DNA from 2 places in the Methylocella tundrae genome. Region 1 is predicted to be linked to the other one. Evidence: riboswitches for the same ligand, from Rfam matches in the RefSeq annotation. Region 1 holds a riboswitch; the other holds the start of a gene.
The links. A riboswitch is a leader RNA that binds a small molecule or an ion and turns the genes downstream of it on or off. The one in region 1 is predicted to bind cobalamin.
Positions count from the first base shown of each region.

Region 1 (8,543 bases):
TGCGCTGAAGGCGCCGCTCGCCGCCGCCGAGGATGCGCTGGCCCGCCTCGACGAGCGCGTCCGCGCGAGCCAGATTCGAGAGGGGTTCGTTAGCCGGTCGCATTTTGGGGACGCCTGCGCCAGCCTCTGGCTCGCCGGCGAGCTCGTCATGCTCGAGGACCTCGTGCTGCACGACGCCCGCATGGACATAAGGTCGCCGACCCACGAGGTGACCCGCGCCCAGGCGGTGCTGCGGACGCGCCGCCAGATCGCCGGGGCCGCGCCGGACTGGGCTTTGAGCCCGGACGGCCTCAAAATTTTGCGCGGCGATAGCGAAAGCAGGACGGAAGAAGCGACCCGGGTAGGGGAGGGGCTGGATGGCGCCGACGCGGCGGCGCTGGAATTGCCCGGCGGCGCCGATCCGCTCGCCGGCGAACTCGCCGCGCTCGAGCGCGCGCTCAACCGCAGCGACAAACTCCTCGCTGGCGACGCCGCCCGGGCGAGGGGCCCGCGCGACCCGCTCATCTATGATCCCGATTGGGAGGGTGACGAGAAGCTGGAGGCCTGGCGGCGCGCCGGCGCCGCGGCGCCGGCCGAACCGCCGCTTCTGGCCGCAGCCCTGCTGTGGGACGCCTGGGAGACCAACCCGCCGCTCGAGCGCCAGGCCTGGCTCGGCGCTCTGCTCGTCGCGGCGACGCTGCGGGCGCGCCAGAAAACCCGGGCGCATCTTTGCTGCGTGAATTCGGCGCTGAAGCTCGTTCCGCGTGAGCGGCGCCGGTCCAGGGACCGCACAGTCCGGCTCACCGCCTTTTTGGAGGCGATCGCGGCCGGCGCGGAGGCCGGGATGGCCGACCACGACCGCTGGCTGCTGGCGCGGCGGCGCCTCGAGGGCAAGCTGAAGGGCCGCCGCTGCTCATCCCGACTGCCCACCCTCGTGGAGTTCATGCTGGCGCGGCCGATCGCCTCGGCCGGCATGATCGCCGCCGCGCTCGGCGTCACCCCGCGGGCGGCGCAGGACATGGTCGCCGAACTCGGCCTGCGCGAAATGACCGGCCGCGGCCGCTACCGGGCCTGGGGCATCTTGTGACGATCTTTGGCGGCTGTCCGCTTCCTTGTCGATTCGCGCCGGGCGTCGACGCCGATCGGCGCGTCAAGACCGCGTTGCGGTTCATCGAAGCGAGGTCGCTGCATCATGCATTTTACCTCGGGAGTTTCGCCGGCGGCCTTGACCCGGACGAGCGCCGCAAGGCGGTCAACTCGTTTCAGATCGGGCTTTCGCACGGGATCGCAGGCAAGCTGAAAAGCATGAAAGCCGAGCGCGACGCGGCCAATAAAATATCGTCCGGACGCGATCTCGCGCCGTTGAAGACATCCGTCATCGACGACGAAATGGCGAAACTCGAATTGTCGTTCGAGGCCAGAAGCCGGGCGCGCAGAAAGTAGATTTTGGTCGACGCCTATGAAGCCGGGCAAGTCGCCGGACGCCGCTTCGAGGTCAGGGCCGCCGTCGAGACGGGCGCCGCCGACGCGTAACCCGGTTAGGCCGCGTTTTGACTGTTGCGGCCGGGGCCGAAACATCCTTTTGATGGGCCCAGTCGGCAGCGGCGCTTGGCGACCGACATCTCGCACTATCTCCAAACCGAGGCAACGCTGAGCCGAACGCCCACAGCGGCGATGGCGTCGTAGACATAATCACATAAGGATATCCTTATATTTGCCTTGACTTGGATCGAGCCGTGCCGGTAAGTTGATTTCGCCACGGTTCTCTGAGCCCCCCGGGGGCGTCAGAGCTAAGAGGGAATCCGGTGCGCCGCAAGGCAATGCCGGAGCTGCCCCCGCAACTGTAAGCGGCGAGCCGAAGTCCACCATGCGTCACTGAGGCCGATCGGCTTCGGGAAGGCCGGACGGAGGCGACGACCCGTGAGCCAGGAGACCTGCCGCGGCGCCATATCGTCCCTGGGCGGGGTGTCCCGGTGGTTCGCGTGCGATCCGCCGGCATTTCGCTGGCGGCTGCTCAGCGTCCGCTTTGGCCTTTGCCCCCAAACATTTTGGGGTAAGCCGATGTCTATTCCTTCTCTTCCCGTCAGTACGCTCGGAACGCCGCGAATCGGTCCGCGCCGCGAACTCAAATTCGCGTTGGAAAGCTTCTGGTCCGGCAAATCCGGCGAGGCTGCGCTGCTTGAGGCCGCGGCAGGTCTTCGCGCCGCCAACTGGGCGCGTCAGCGCGCGCTCGGCGTAACGAACATTCCGTCGAATGATTTCTCTCTATACGATCACGTGCTGGACACGAGCGTCATGGTGGGCGCCATACCGGACGCTTACGGCTGGAACGGCGGCAAGGTCTCGCTTGCAACCTACTTCGCCCTTGCGCGAGGATCCGAAGGCGAGACCCAAGGCGCGGCCTGCGCCAGCGGCTGCGGCGCCCATTCGCATGGCGTTCCAGCGCTCGAAATGACCAAGTGGTTTGACACCAACTATCATTATCTGACGCCTGAATTTACGAAGGGGCAGGTCTTCACGCTCGCCTCGACGAAACCGGTCGATGAATATGTCGAGGCGAAGGCGCTTGGCTATCAAACCCGCCCCGTCCTCCTGGGGCCGGTGACTTTTCTCAAGCTTGGCAAGAGCAAGGATCCGGCTCTCGATCCGCTGTCTTTGCTCGCCAACCTGCTGCCGGTCTATGTCGATGTCCTGCGCCGCCTCAAGGCCAATGGCGCCGAATGGGTTCAGATCGACGAGCCCTGTCTCGTTCTCGATCTCGACGACGCGACGCGGCAGGCGTTGCGCGCGGCTTACGGCATGTTCGCCCACGCATCGCCCGCGCTGAAGCTCATGCTGACCTCATATTTCGGCGGCCTCGGCGATAATCTCGCCGATGCGCTCGCTCTCCCGGTCGCCGGCCTCCATCTCGACCTCGTGCGTGCGCCGGAGCAGCTCGACGCTGTTCTCGCGCGGGCGCCGCGCGGCCTTGTTCTGTCCCTGGGCGTGATCGACGGCCGCAACATCTGGCGGGCGAACATTCCCTCGATCCTCGATCGCCTCGCGCCAGTCGTCGCCAAGCGAGGGCCGGATCATATCGAGATTGCGTCATCCTGTTCGCTGTTGCACGTTCCGATCGACCTTGATCTCGAGACGGACCTCGACCCCGACCTGAAGAACTGGCTCGCCTTCTCCGTGCAGAAAATGGGCGAGCTTGCGACGCTCGGCAGGGCGCTCGCCGGCGGTGGAGATGCTATCGCCGCGACGATCGCCGATTCGGCCAGAGCCTTCGCCGCCCGTGCGGCGTCAAAGAAAGTGCATGATCCGGCGGTCGCGGCCCGCATCGCTGCAATCGCGCGTCAGATGGCTGAGCGGGCGAGCCCGTTTGAGATTCGCCGCGAATGGCAGCGGCGCGCGCTCGATCTGCCGGATTTCCCAACAACGACGATCGGCTCCTTCCCGCAGACGCCGGAAGTGCGCAAGGCGCGCGCCGCTCACGCCAAGGGAGCGCTCACGGATGCGGACTACGACGCATTCCTGCGCGCGGAGACGAAAGAAGCGGTGCGCTGGCAGGAGGAAATCGGCCTGGACGTGCTCGTGCATGGCGAGTTCGAGCGCAACGATATGGTGCAGTATTTCGGAGAACAGCTCTCAGGCTACGTGTTTACCCAACACGGCTGGGTGCAAAGTTACGGCTCCCGCTATGTCCGTCCTCCGATCATCTTCGGCGACGTGTCGCGCCCGAAACAAATGACCGTCGCGTGGTCGACCTACGCGCAATCGCTGACGAAGCGGCCGATGAAGGGAATGCTCACCGGCCCGGTGACGATGATGCAATGGTCCTTCGTCCGCGATGATCTTCCAAGGTCTGAGGTCTGCCGCCAGATCGCGCTGGCGCTGCGGGACGAAGTAACCGATCTCGAGGCCGCGGGCATCCGGATCATCCAGATCGACGAGCCGGCGATTCGCGAAGGCTTGCCTCTGCGGCGCGCCGACTGGCCGGCCTATCTCGCCTGGGCGGTGGAATGCTTCCGGCTCGCCGCTTCGGGCGTAAGAGACGACACGCAGATCCACACGCATATGTGCTATTCGGAGTTTAACGACATCATCCAGTCCATCGGCGCCATGGACGCCGACGTGATCTCAATCGAAACCTCGCGCTCGAAAATGGAGTTGCTCGACGCCTTTGTCGCCTATCGCTATCCGAACGAAATCGGCCCGGGCGTCTACGATATTCATTCGCCGCGCGTGCCGCCTGTCGGCGAGATGACCGAACTCCTCGTCAAGGCGACGAAGAGCCTGACGCCTGACCAGATCTGGGTCAATCCTGACTGTGGCCTCAAAACCCGCAAATGGGAAGAGGTGCGTCCCGCGCTCGTCAACATGGTCGCAGCCGCGAAGGACGTGCGCGCGGCGCTCGCGAAGGCAGCGGAATGAACGGTCCCAGGCAGGATCGCGGCTAAGAAATCGTGCACGAGATCCCGGCGGAGGACGTCCGCCGCCGGGATTGGCGCCGCTCATTCCCATGAGAGGGCGCCGCCGTTTTGATATTCGATGACGCGCGTCTCGAAGAAGTTCTTCTCCTTCTTGAGATCCATAACCTCGGACATCCACGGAAACGGATTGTCCGTCTCGGCGAAAACAGGCGCAAGGCCGAGTTGGGCGCAGCGACGATTGGCGATGAAGCGCATATATTGCTCGCATAAAGTCGCGTTGAGGCCGAGGAAGCCGCGCGGCATCGTATCGCGGCCGTAGGCGGCTTCGAGTTCCGCCGCATCCCGCAACATGCCGCGCGCTTCATCCTGAAACGGCCTTGTCCAGAGATGCGGGTTCTCCGCCTTGATCTGGTTGATGACGTCGATGCCGAAGTTGAGATGGATGCTCTCGTCGCGCAGAATATATTGGTACTGCTCCGCGACGCCAACCATCTTGTTGCGCCGGCCAAGCGACAGGATCTGCGCAAAGCCCGTATAGAACCACATCCCCTCGAAGACGACGTAGAAAGCTATCAGATCGCGCAGAAGCGCCTGGTCGGCCTCCCGCGTTCCCGTGGAGAAGGACGGATCCATGAGGCGGCGGGTGTGATTTATCGCCCAGGCCGCCTTGTCGGTGATCGAGGGCTGCTCGCGATACATGTTGAAGAGTTCGCCTTCGTCGAGTCCGAGGCTCTCCACGATATATTGGAATGTGTGCGTATGAACCGCCTCCTCGAAAGCCTGGCGCAGCAGATACTGGCGGCATTCCGGATTGGTGAGATGGCGATAGATCGCCAGCACGATGTTGTTGGCGACGAGGCTCTCGGAAGCGGCGAAGAATCCGAGGTTGCGTTTGATCGCGCGCCGCTCGTCCTCGGTCAGCCCATCCCTCGATTTCCATAGCGCGATGTCCGCCTGCATCGAAACTTCGGTCGGCATCCAATGATTGTTGCAGGCCGCGAGATATTTTTCCCAGGCCCAGCGATATTTGAGCGGCAGAAGCTGGTTTACGTCGGCGCGGCAATTGATCATCGCCTTGTCGTCGACCGAAACGCGCGCGCCGCCGCGTTCGATTGCGCCGAGGCCCGTAGCATCAGCCGCGGCCGCCGGATTGGCGGAAAAGCTTGGGTGAATGGCGCGGGCGGGATCGACCCTTGCTTCCGACCAGTCGAGCATGGTGGAATCTCCGGATTCGCTGATCATTGGCAGGCCTCGCAGGAGGGATCGTCGATCGCGCATGAGGCGGGCGCGGACAGAATGATCTGATCGGGCGCGGCGGCGACGGGCGCGATCGCCGACACCGCGTTAAGCTTGCCGTCCGTGCCCTTCAGCGTCGATTTTTCGACATGGGTGGCGGAGCGCGAGCGCAGATAATAGGTCGTCTTCAGCCCGCGCCTCCAGGCGAGCCGATAGAGCGCATCGAGCTTTTTGCCAGAGGGGTTCGCGATGTAGAGATTGAGCGATTGCGCCTGGTCGATCCATTTCTGGCGTCGCGCGGCAGCCTCGATGAGCCAGGACGAATCGATCTCGAAAGCCGTTGCATAAAGGGCTTTGAGATCGTCCGGCGCGCGGTCGATTTCGCCGAGGCTCCCGTCGAAATACTTAAGGTCCGAGACCATCACCTCGTCCCACAGCCCCCTCGCCTTCAGGTCATGCACGAGAGCGGCGTTCACGACCGTGAAGTCGCCCGACATGTTCGATTTGACGTAAAGGTTCTGATAAGCGGGCTCGATCGACTGGGCGACGCCACAGATATTCGAGATGGTCGCGGTCGGCGCGATCGCCATCGTGTTCGAATTGCGCATGCCGACGGATTTTACGCGCTCGCGCAGCGCCGCCCAATCGAGAGCAGCGGAACGATCAAGGTCCAATTCGCCCCGCGCGGCGGCCAGCAACTCAATGCTGTCGATCGGCAATATGCCTTTCGACCAGAGCGAGCCCTCAAAACTTGGGTAGCGCCCGCGCTCGGCGGCGAGGCCGACCGACGCCGAAACGGCGTGGAAGCTGATCGCCTCCATGCTCTCGTCGGCGAAGCGAATGGCCTCATCCGAGGCGTAGGGAAGCCGCAGGATTTGCAAGGCGTCCTGGAATCCCATCAGGCCGAGCCCAACGGGACGATGGTGGAGGTTGGAGCGGCGCGCCTCGGGAATCGTGTAGAAATTGACATCGATCACATTGTCGAGCATTCGCATCGCGATCCTGATCGTGCGCGCCAGACGCTCGTGGTCCAGCCCCGCCGCCGACACATGCGCCGCGAGATTGACCGAGCCGAGATTACAGACAGCTACTTCGTCGTCGGAAGTATTCAGCGTGATCTCGGTGCAGAGATTGGAGGAGTGCACGATGCCTGCATGACCTTGCGGTGAACGGATGTTGCAAGGGTCCTTGAACACAATCCAGGGATGGCCGGTTTCGAACAGCATGGTCAGAATGCGCCGCCAGAGATCAGCGGCGCGAATTTGCTTGAAGATGCTGATCTCGCCACGGGAGGCCTTCGCCTCATAGGATTCATAAGCCGCCTTGAAAGCGGGGCCATAGAGATCATGGAGATCGGGCGTCTCGTCTGGCGAGAAGAGCGTCCAGTTTGCGTCGGCCTCCACGCGCTGCATGAACAGATCCGGTACCCAGTTCGCCGTATTCATGTCGTGGGTGCGGCGACGGTCGTCGCCGGTGTTTTTGCGAAGGTCGAGAAATTCCTCAATGTCGATATGCCAGGTTTCGAGATAGGCGCAGACGGCGCCCTTGCGCTTGCCGCCCTGATTGACGGCGATCGCCGCATCATTGGCCACCTTGAGGAAAGGGACGACGCCCTGGCTCTCGCCGTTGGTGCCCTTGATATGCGCGCCAAGGCCGCGCACGCGTGTCCAGTCATTGCCGAGTCCGCCGGAATATTTGGCCAGCAGCGCATTGTCCTTGATCGATTTGAAGATGCCGTCGAGATCGTCGGGCACGCTCGTCAGAAAGCAGGAGGAGAGCTGCGGCCGCGGCGCGCCGGCGTTGAACAGCGTGGGCGTCGACGTCATGAAATCGAATGACGACAGCAGATCGTAGAACTCTATGGCCCTCGCCTCGCGATCGATTTCGCGCAGGGCGAGACCCATCGCGACGCGCATGAAGAAAGCCTGGGGCAGTTCGAAACGCGCACCGCGCACATGCAGGAAATAGCGATCGTAGAGCGTTTGCAGGCCGAGATAGTCGAATTGAAGATCGCGCTCCGGCCGCAAGGCGCCGGCGAGGCGCGCGAGATCGAAGCGGGCAAGTTCGGGGTCGAGCCGTTCCGCCGCGACGCCGACCCGGACGTAGGCGTGAAAATAATCGGCGTATCGCGCCGCCATCTCGGCTTGCGTCGCCTCTACCGGCTGGCCCGCGACGAAGGTCAGGGCCTCGCGCCGCAATTTGTCGAGCAACAGCCGCGCGCTGACCTTGGCGTAGTTCGGCTCGGTTTCGATGAGCGTGCGGGCGGCGAGGATCGGCGCCAGCGCCAGCTCCTCCCGGCTGACGCCGTCATAGAGGTTGCGTTGGGCCTCCGCGAGTATCGCATCGGCCGAAACGCCTTCAAGTTCGGCGCAAGCCTCCTCGATGACGCCGGCGAGGCGTGCGGCGTCGATCGTGGCGAGGGATCCGTCCGCAGCCTTCATCCGGAAAGCTGACGCCGCCGCCGGCTCGCCGGCGCTCGCCTTGGCGCGTTCGCGGGCGCGCTCCTCGCGATAGAGCACATAAGCGCGGGCGACCTTGTGATGCTCGCCGCGCATCAGGGCAAGCTCGACCTGGTCCTGCACATCCTCGATATGGAAGGTGCGCCCCGCGTCCACGCGACGGGTAAGCCCCGCGACGACCTGGTTCGTCAGCCCAGCGACGATGTCGTGCACGCGGCGCGACGCGGCGGCGGCGCCCCCCTCGACGGCGAGAAACGCCTTGGCAAGCGCAACTGCGATCTTCGACGGATCGAATGGCGTGACGACGCCGTTGCGGCGAATGACCTGATAACCCGGCTCGGCCGATGGTTTCGGCGCCGGCGGAGCTGGATGCGCGGCGCCCGTGGCGCGCGTGGTTTCGATCGTGAGAGACATCGGCTTGAACCCCAAACGTTGGGGGCAAAGGCCGAGCGGA
Region 1 covers NZ_CP139087.1:194,634-203,176, reverse strand. The annotation lists gene SIN04_RS00975 (RHE_PE00001 family protein) at 1-1,066, shown strand, start outside; gene SIN04_RS00970 (hypothetical protein) at 1,063-1,422, shown strand; cobalamin riboswitch at 1,722-1,935, shown strand; gene metE (5-methyltetrahydropteroyltriglutamate--homocysteine S-methyltransferase) at 2,041-4,395, shown strand; gene SIN04_RS00960 (ribonucleotide-diphosphate reductase subunit beta) at 4,476-5,609, opposite strand; gene SIN04_RS00955 (ribonucleoside-diphosphate reductase subunit alpha) at 5,633-8,503, opposite strand.

Region 2 (8,928 bases), on a different replicon from region 1:
GCCGAGCTCGCTCAGCCTTTCTGTAAGAGCGGCGAGCGTGGGTTGAGATACGCCGCGCAACTGCAGATTGCCACGCGCGGAAAGATCGATGAGACGATTGCCACAGGAGCGCGAAGCGTTGGCGATCGCGCGCATCGTTGCGGCGCCGACAATGCCGCCGCTGATGCGCAAGCGCAGGAGAAAACCATCTTTCGCCAGCATCGGGGAGAGCGCGCCGGGGCACCAGCCTTTGCGCAATTCGGAGCGAATTAGCATGAAAGGCTTTTCCGCATCGATGCGAGAGTGTCGAGCGTGGAATTGCGCCGGCCTTGCCAGAAGCCGCGCCGCAGCGCCGCTTCAAAGCGGGCCAGGATGCAGAGCGCCGCTTTCGGGTTTTCAGCGACAAGAAAATCGCGCACGTCTGGATCGCCGCAGGTGGCGTCAAAAAGCAGCTCGAAATGCTGGCTCGAGACGGCGTCGCTCATGACGGCGAGCGTGAAAAGATGATCGACGGTCTCCGCGATCTCGGCGCCGCCACGATGGCCGTGGCGCATCTGGCCTCTGATCCAGCGCGGATTGCTGGCCCTGCCGCGCACGATCCGGGCGACTTCCTCGGGCAATGTTCGCACCTTTATCGCGCCGGGCCGCGTCGTCTCCACATGATAGATCGGCGCATCATTGCCAAGCAATTGCGCGGCCGCGGCGAAGCCGCCTTCATGATCGACGATCGCATCGGAGTCGAGAAGATCCTGTTCATCCTGGTCCTGCACATGGATCATTGCGTCGGCGCTTGCGACGCGCTCGGTAAAGCCGGGGCTCGCGATCCCTTCGCCGCGGGCGCCGCCATAGGCGTGCGAAGTCGCATCGAGATAGAGCTGGCCAAGTTCTTCGCGCGACAGCGTGGCGTCTGCGTCCATTGCGCGGGAAAGTCCGAGGCCATAGGCCGATGGCGCGGCGCCGAAGATGCGCGAAGGCGCGACGCCGGCCGCACGCCGCGCCGCCGCCAAAGGATTAGCCTCGTCATCTTCATCGATTTCAGAGACGGCGCGTACGGCCGAGTCGAAAAGCGCGATCTGGGCCGGAAAGACATCACGAAAGAGCCCCGAGATGCGCAGCGTCACGTCGACGCGGGGGCGGTCGAGTCTTGCCGGAGAGATGATCTCGAAACCGGTGACGCGGGAGGAGGCGTTGTCCCAGACCGGCTTGACGCCAAGCAAGGCCAACGCCTGCGCGAGATCATCGCCTCCGGTGCGCATGGTGGCGCTGGCCCAAAGATCCATGACGATTCTCTTTGGCCATTCGCCATTGTCCTGCGCATGGCGGCTCAGCACTTCCTGAGCGGCGCGCTGACCGATCTCCCAGGCGGTGCGGGTTGGAACCGCGCGCGGATCGACCCCATAGAGATTGCGGCCGGTCGGCAGCACGTCGATGCGTCCGCGCGATGGCGCGCCGCCAGGACCTGGCTGAACGAAACGCCCGTCGAGCGCCGCGAGCAGGCCTTCGCGTTCCGCCTCGGCGCAGCGATCAATCAGCGCAGATAGCGGCGCGGCGTCGCCTGCGCCATTGGCTTTCGCGAGCGTTGCGACGTTTGCGTCGCGAACCGCCGCCGCCGGCGCACGTCCAAACACATGCAAGCCATCGCCGATGCGCATATCCTTGAGATCGCAAAGCCATGCGTCGAGACGCTGCAAACCCCCTATAGGATCATCGTCATCATTGAGGCCGCAATCCTGCGCGAGGCCGGTCTCTTTGGCGCGGGCGAGAATGGCTTTGGCGAGCAGTCTGGCGCGCCTGCGATCCAGCATTTCGGCGCTTGCATATTCGTCGAGCAGAGCTTCTATTTCCTGCGCCGCGCCGTGGCTTTGCGCGGATGTTAAGGGCGGCGTCAGATGGCCGATGATCAGGGCGCTCAAGCGGCGCTTGGCCTGCGCCGCTTCGCCCGGATTATTGACGATAAAGGGATAGATCACTGGCGTCGCGCCAAGCACCGCCTCGGGCGCGCAGGCTTCGCTCAATGCAATGGCTTTGCCCGGCAGCCATTCGAGCGTGCCATGTGCGCCGCAGTGAATGATCGCGTGGATGCCGGCGACCCGACGCAGCCAGACATAGAAGGCGACATAGGCGTGGCGCGGCGCCAGGGCGACGTCATGATATTGCGCTTTGCGCTCGGCGCTCGATCCGCGATCGGGCTGCATGGCGACGTAGAAGTTTTGCGCGTGCAAAATTGGGAATGAAAAGAAGCCCTCGATGGCGTCTGGGTCAGAGGCGGGATCGCCCCATTGCGCGTTGAGCGTCTCGGTAAAGGGGCGCGGCATGTCGCGCAGCGCCTCTTCGTAATCGGCAAGGCTCAGGCGCGCTGTCTCAGCGCCAGATTCGAGGCTTCGCATGAGATGATCTTCGTGCGGCAAAGGTCCGATGGCGTAGCCCGCCTCGCGCAGCATTTCGGCGATCGACGCGACGCTCTTGGCCGTATCGAGACCCACAGCATAGCCGCCGCGTCCCGCCTTGCCCGGATAATCGGACAGGATGCAGGCGAGGCGGCGCTCAGCCGGAGCCGTCTTGCGCAAATCGACCCAGGCTGTTGCAAGGTCCGAGACGAATGCGACGCGTGAATCGCAGGCGGCGTGCACCAATGGCGTGAATTCAAGATCCGGCCGAGGCGACGCCTGCCTTTTGAAGGCGATCGCGCGCGTGATCAGGCGTCCATCCATCTCCGGCAGAACGACATTCATGGCGAGATCCGCGCCGCAAAGGCCGCGCGGGTCGGCTTTCCATTGTGCTTCGCCAGCGCCGGAGAAGATGACTTGCAGCACGGGGGCGTCGGCTTCATCGAGAACGCTGCCGCCTTCGTCGAGCCGCGCCGAGAAGGCCGTCGCGTTCAAAACCACATCGGGTTTTCCGCACGCAATCGTCTCGTGCAAGAATCTGACGGCTCCGACATCTTTGAGGCTCGTCACGAAAATGGGCTCGACGTCAAATCCGCGCGCGGCGAGCGCGTCGGCGAGCGCGATGATCGGCGCCGTATCGTCAACCAGCATATATGACCGATAAAATATAATGAGCGCGCGCCGCTTGGCCCCACGCGTCAGTCTGCGACCCGCCGTGAAGACGCCCGCGGCGGCAATAGTCTGCTTTACGCCCCATACGGCCGGCGCATCGAGGCGATGTTCGATCCAGTCGAGAACCGCTCCGATATTGCCCGCGCTGCCGCTTTGAAAGCGCGCAAAAATCTCTTTGAGGTCTTCGGCCGCCATGTTGGACGCCTCGGCCAGGCGTTGATCTTCCGCTGCGTCGCCCGGAATGATGGCGAGCAAGACGCCGTGCGCCCGCGCGATGCGGCAAAATTCCTCGACGCCGTAGCGCCAATAGTCGAGGCCGCCGAGCAGGCGGATCAGAATGAATCGCGATTTGGCGATGACTTTTTCGGCGTAAAGATCGATGGAATAGGGATGCTTGAGGACGGCGAGATTAGCCAGCCGAACGCTCATCGCGCCGCCGGGGCGAGACCGCGCGGCCGCCGCTACAGCGCCGAGATCGCTGTCGGAAAAGGAGAGGAACACCAAATCGGCCGGCGTCTGTGCAAGGTCGATGGCGGCTTCGGCCTCATCCAGCGATCGGCTTTCCGTCCGCAAAAGATGCATTCAGCGCTCCAGCATCCGCTTGATCGCGGCGGCGTCGAGGCCCTTTTTCCCAATGATCACGAGGCGCCCGCAGCGCGCCTCGCCCGACTCCCAGGGCCGGTCGAAACTATGCTGGAACCTGTTGCCGACGCCTTGCACGAGAAGGCGCATCGGCTTGCCGCGCGCCTCGACGAAACCCTTGATCCGCAGCACGTCGTGAGCCTCGGCGACAGCCTCCAGCCGGCGAATGAAAGGGGCGGCCTCGTCAATAGCGTCGACCTCCATGATAAGGCTTTCGAAGTCATCATGGTCGTGCTCGGCTTCTTCATCATGATGCGAGCGCCGGTTCGACACGTCATCTTCAGCGGCGGCGCCAAGGCCGAGCAGAACCCGCGCGTCGATCCGCCCCTGCTGCGACGCGATTACTTTCGTCGCGCGGGGCAGGAGCGCCTTGATGTCAGAAGCGATGCGGGCTTGCTCGGGCGCGGCGATGAGGTCGATCTTGTTCAAGACGATAAGGTCGGCGCACAGCAATTGGTCTTCAAAGACTTCTTCGAGGGGATTGTCATGGTCGATCGAGGGATCGGCTTGCCGCTGCAGCGCGAGCTTTTCTGGATCGTCAACGAAGCGGCCATCGGCGACGGCCGCTCCATCGACGACGGCGATGACGCCATCGACCGTCAATCGCGCGCGGACGCCCGGCCAGTCGAAAGCCTTGACGAGCGGCTTCGGCAGCGCGAGGCCGGATGTCTCGATGATGATATGTTCAGGCGGAGGATCGAGCGCGAGAAGCCTTTCGATGGCGGGAAGAAAATCATCCGCGACCGTGCAGCAGATACAGCCGTTGGCGAGTTCGATGATGCTGTCTTCCGCGCAAGCGAGATCGCCACAGCCCTTGAGGATATCGCCATCGACGCCGATGTCGCCGAACTCATTGATGATGAGGGCGAGACGGCGTCCTCCCGCGCTGGCGAGAATATGGCGGATCAGCGTCGTCTTTCCGGCGCCGAGGAAGCCGGTGACGATGGTCGCGGGAATGCGCGAAAGACGGCTGTGGGAGAGATCGTTCATCAAGCCCCGGTCCTTGAATTGCAAGGGGGCTTTTGCCGGCGGCTGTGGCGCAGCCGCCTTCGCCTGCGGGGGACCGCCGGCATCGATTGGGGCCGGAGCTCCCCGCCGGCCTATCCTCGATCGAACGGCAGGTTTCCTGGCTTGCGGATCGGCGTCGCATGCCGCCTTCCCAAGGGTTTTAGGCCCCCAGTGGCGTCCCGGCATGCGACTACCCGCTTACAGTTGCGGGGGCAGCTGTGGATTGGCGTTCTTCCGAACGCGGCGCCACATTCCCATTTACCCCTCGTATAGAGGGACCGTTACAGGCCAGACACTAGACGGAATGGGCGCTATGTCAATCGGAAGCCCCAGCCTCACTTGAAGCAGTCGTCGACCGTCTTTTCCCAGTCGGCCGGCTTCGCCTCGTGGTTGCTCGGCCGCTCGCGGCCCAATGCGCCGTCCGAGCGCGCCCGCAAATAGGTGTAAATGGGGTTGAGATAGCACATGACGTTCTTGTTTTCCCCGAACGAGGGCATCACCAGATCCTGCGCCGCGGTGACGTCACGCTTGCCGCCGATGATCGTTCCGAGCACCTGCTGGGTCGAGAGCGACTTCAAAGAATCGACGAGAGAGGGCGCATAGGAGGAGCCGAGGGCGTCCGGACCGTGGCACTGGAGGCAGTTGGCGCCGTACATGCGGTAACCGATGAAGGTGTACCAGTCGACTTTGCCGTCCTTGCCGATCTTGTAGGTCGGGTTGCCGTCTTTATCAAAATATTGCCCGTCCGTCGAACTGACGGGCGTTGGGTCACCGGCTCCATCAGAGCGAGCCGCGCTCGCGGCGACGACAAAACCGCCGGCGAGCAGGCAGCGAAGCAGAGCCGTTATCTTCATCCTTGATCCTCCCATAGCCCGCAGCGGGCTTCGTTTTTTGACCGGCCGACGGCATAAGTCGAAACATCGACATCGGCCAAGCACGATTGTGTGACGAGAAAAAGCAAACTTGCCAAGCTGCAATAAGGTCGCAACCCGCGCCCGCGATCTTTAATGTATGAATCACGAAAAGGCGGCCGCCGTTTTGTCTGCGGTCATCGTCGCCTTTGCAACAGGCTTTGACGGGACGGCTGCGTTGAGCGAATTATCGGATGAGGCGAAAGCCTCGCGCCACCGTGAAAAAATGCAAAAGCGCAAGGCCGTTCAGGACGCCGAGGTCGCCGGCAAAGCCATCACCGGAAAAGGACTCCTGATCGTCCACACCGGCGCCGGCAAGGGCAAGTCGACGGCGGCCTTCGGACTTTTGCTGCGCGCGCTCGGCCATGGCTGGCGATGCGGCGTCGTGCAATTCATCAAAGGAGCCTGGGAGACTGGCGAGCGCGACATGTTCCGCCGCTTTCCCGATCTCGTCGCCTGGCATTCGATGGGGGAGGGGTTTACCTGGGAGACCCAGGATCGCGCGCGCGACGTGGCCGCGGCCGAAGCGGCCTGGGCGAAAGCGCTGGACCTCATGGCCGATCCCGCGATCAAGCTGATCGTTCTCGATGAGCTGAACATTGCGCTCCGCTATGATTACCTGCCGCTCGCGATGGTCGTCGCGGAGCTTAGCGGCCGCAGACCCGACCTCCATGTCATCGTCACGGGCCGCAACGCCAAGGCGGAGCTCATCGCGGCCGCCGACCTCGTCACCGAAATGAGTTTGGTCAAGCATCATTTCTCGGCTGGCGTCAAAGCGCAGCAGGGCATCGAGTTTTGATGCGGCGCGCAAAAGTCCTGATGCTGCAGGGGACCGGGTCCGACGTCGGCAAATCGCTGATCGTCGCCGGTCTCTGCCGCGCTTATCGCAACCGCGGCCTCAAAGTCCTGCCTTTCAAGCCGCAGAACATGTCGAACAATGCCGCCGTCACCGCGGACGGAGGCGAGATTGGCCGCGCTCAGGCGCTGCAGGCGCTGGCTTGCGGCGCCGTGGCGAGCGTCGACATGAACCCGGTGCTGCTCAAGCCGCAAAGCAACATTGGCGCGCAGGTGGTGCTGCGCGGGCGCGTCGTCGGGACCGCCGCGGCGCGTGAGTATCAGGACTGGAAGCCGAAGCTGCTGGCCCCCGTTCTCGAAAGCTTCGAGCGCCTTGCGCAAAAGTGCGATCTCGTCATCGTGGAAGGCGCAGGAAGCGCCTCGGAGATCAATCTGCGCAAGAACGACATCGCCAATATGGGATTTTCACGCGCCGCTGACGCGCCTGTGATTTTGATTGGAGATATCGACCGTGGCGGCGTCATCGCCCAGATCGTCGGGACCAAGGCGGTGCTCGATCCCGCCGACGCGAGGATGATCAAAGGCTTTCTCGTCAACAAATTTCGCGGCGATCCGGCGCTTTTTTCGGACGGCATGGCGCTGATCGAGCAAATGACCGGTTGGCCGAATCTGGGGCTTATTCCATTTTGCCCTGACGCGGCTCGCCTGCCGGCCGAGGACGCTCTTGGCCTGGCCGGGAAGCGGCGTTCGGGGACCGGAAAAATCCTCGTCGCCGTTCCGCTCCTGCCGGGGATTTCCAATTTCGACGATCTCGATCCTTTGGGGCTCGAGAGCGATCTTTCGCTCATCATGGTCCGCTCCGGCGAGCCTTTGCCGGCGGAAGCAAGGCTCGTTCTTCTGCCGGGCTCCAAAACGACGATCGCGGATCTTTCGGCTCTCCGGCGCGAGGGCTGGGACATTGACCTTGCCGCGCATGTGCGGCGCGGCGGCCATGTCATTGGCCTTTGCGGCGGATATCAGATGCTGGGCCGCGTCCTCCGAGATCATCAAGGCTTTGAGGGTCCGCCCGGCGAGACGGCGGGGCTTGGTCTGCTCGATATCGCCACAGAACTCGCGGCCGAAAAGGTTTTGGCTCCCGTGCGGGGCAGGGGGGCGGCCGACGGCGCGCCGTTCAAGGGCTATGAGATGCATCTTGGCCGCACAGAGGGTGCTGGCTGCGATCGGCCGATGGTCATTTTCGACGACGGCCGCCGCGATGGCGCCGTCTCCGCCGACGGCCGCATCAGCGGCTGCTACGTGCATGGGTTGTTCAGCGAGCCGGCGCAGCGCAGCGCGCTGCTGGCGCGCCTCGGCGGCTCCGGCTCCGGCCTATCTTACGAGGCGTCGGTCGAAAGCGCGCTCGACGCCATCGCCCGGCATCTTGAGATCCACATGGACCTCGACCTGCTGCTTACCCTCGCGCGATAAAAAGCAGCGCGGCGAGCGCCAGCACGCCCCAGTGGACGAGGCAGGCGCGTCGATAAAGGGCGAGCGCGCGAAAAATATCCCGGCTCGTCGCGGCGCTCTCGCCGCTGCCGATCCAGGCATCAGCGATTTCCTCGTCGCCATAGCGGCGCGGGCCGCCAAGTTTGAGGCCAAGCGCTCCGGCGAATGCCGCCTCCGGCCAGCCGGCGTTGGGGGAGGGGTGGCCGCGCCCGTCGCGCAAGGCCGTGCGCCAGGCGCCCCCAGCGCCGGCGCCTTTCAGGAACATGGCGGCGACGGCGATCCAGAGGACGGACAAGCGGGCGGGAAAGAAATTCGCGACATCATCGAGTTTGGCGGCGGCGTAGCCGAAGGCGGCATGGCGCGGCGTCAGGTGGCCGATCATGCTGTCGGCTGTATTGATCGCCTTGTAGCAGACGCCGCCGGGAAGACCGCCAGCAGCCAGCCAGAACGCCGGCGCGACGATCCCGTCGGAAAAATTCTCGGCGAGGCTCTCGATCGCCGCCCGGGCGACGCCCGCTGCATCCAGAGCGCTGACGTTGCGCCCGACAATGGCGGCGACCGCGGCGCGGCCGGCCTCCAGCCCGCGATGCTCAAGCGCCAACGCCACGGCGCGGACATGAGAATGGAGGCTGCGTTGCGCGATCAGGCTCGAAGCGATAAGCGCAAGCAGGCACAGCGCGATCGAATTCGGCAGGGCCAAGTGAACGATGAGGGAGCTGATGACGAATGCCGCGCCCCCGGCGGCGGCCAATATGAAGCCAAGCGCGGCCGCGCCCAGAATGCGCCGCTCCGCGAAAGACCGGTCCTCGCGATTGAGGCGCCGGTCGCAATACGAGATCAAGGCGCCGATCCAGCTGACCGGATGGCCGAGCGCCGCATAAAGCGCGGGTGGGTAGCCAACCACGGCCTCGATCGCTACAGCAAGGACGGCCAGCTCAAAATGCGCGGTGAAACCCATGGGTCGAAGTCCGGCGGAAGCGGTGAAGGCGGCAAGGCGTTAAAGCATGATCGAGGACGGATTGACCGGCTTTCCGAAGAGGCGTCGCAAT
Region 2 covers NZ_CP139089.1:1,856,959-1,865,886, reverse strand. The annotation lists gene cobG (precorrin-3B synthase) at 1-255, opposite strand, end outside; gene cobN (cobaltochelatase subunit CobN) at 249-3,620, opposite strand; gene cobW (cobalamin biosynthesis protein CobW) at 3,621-4,670, opposite strand; cobalamin riboswitch at 4,780-4,986, opposite strand; gene SIN04_RS11005 (c-type cytochrome, methanol metabolism-related) at 5,024-5,542, opposite strand; gene cobO (cob(I)yrinic acid a,c-diamide adenosyltransferase) at 5,826-6,398, shown strand; gene SIN04_RS10995 (cobyric acid synthase) at 6,419-7,861, shown strand; gene cbiB (adenosylcobinamide-phosphate synthase CbiB) at 7,845-8,837, opposite strand; gene cobD (threonine-phosphate decarboxylase CobD) at 8,820-8,928, shown strand, end outside.
Region 2: another riboswitch for cobalamin. It lies ahead of cobW (cobalamin biosynthesis protein CobW); the one in region 1 lies ahead of metE (5-methyltetrahydropteroyltriglutamate--homocysteine S-methyltransferase).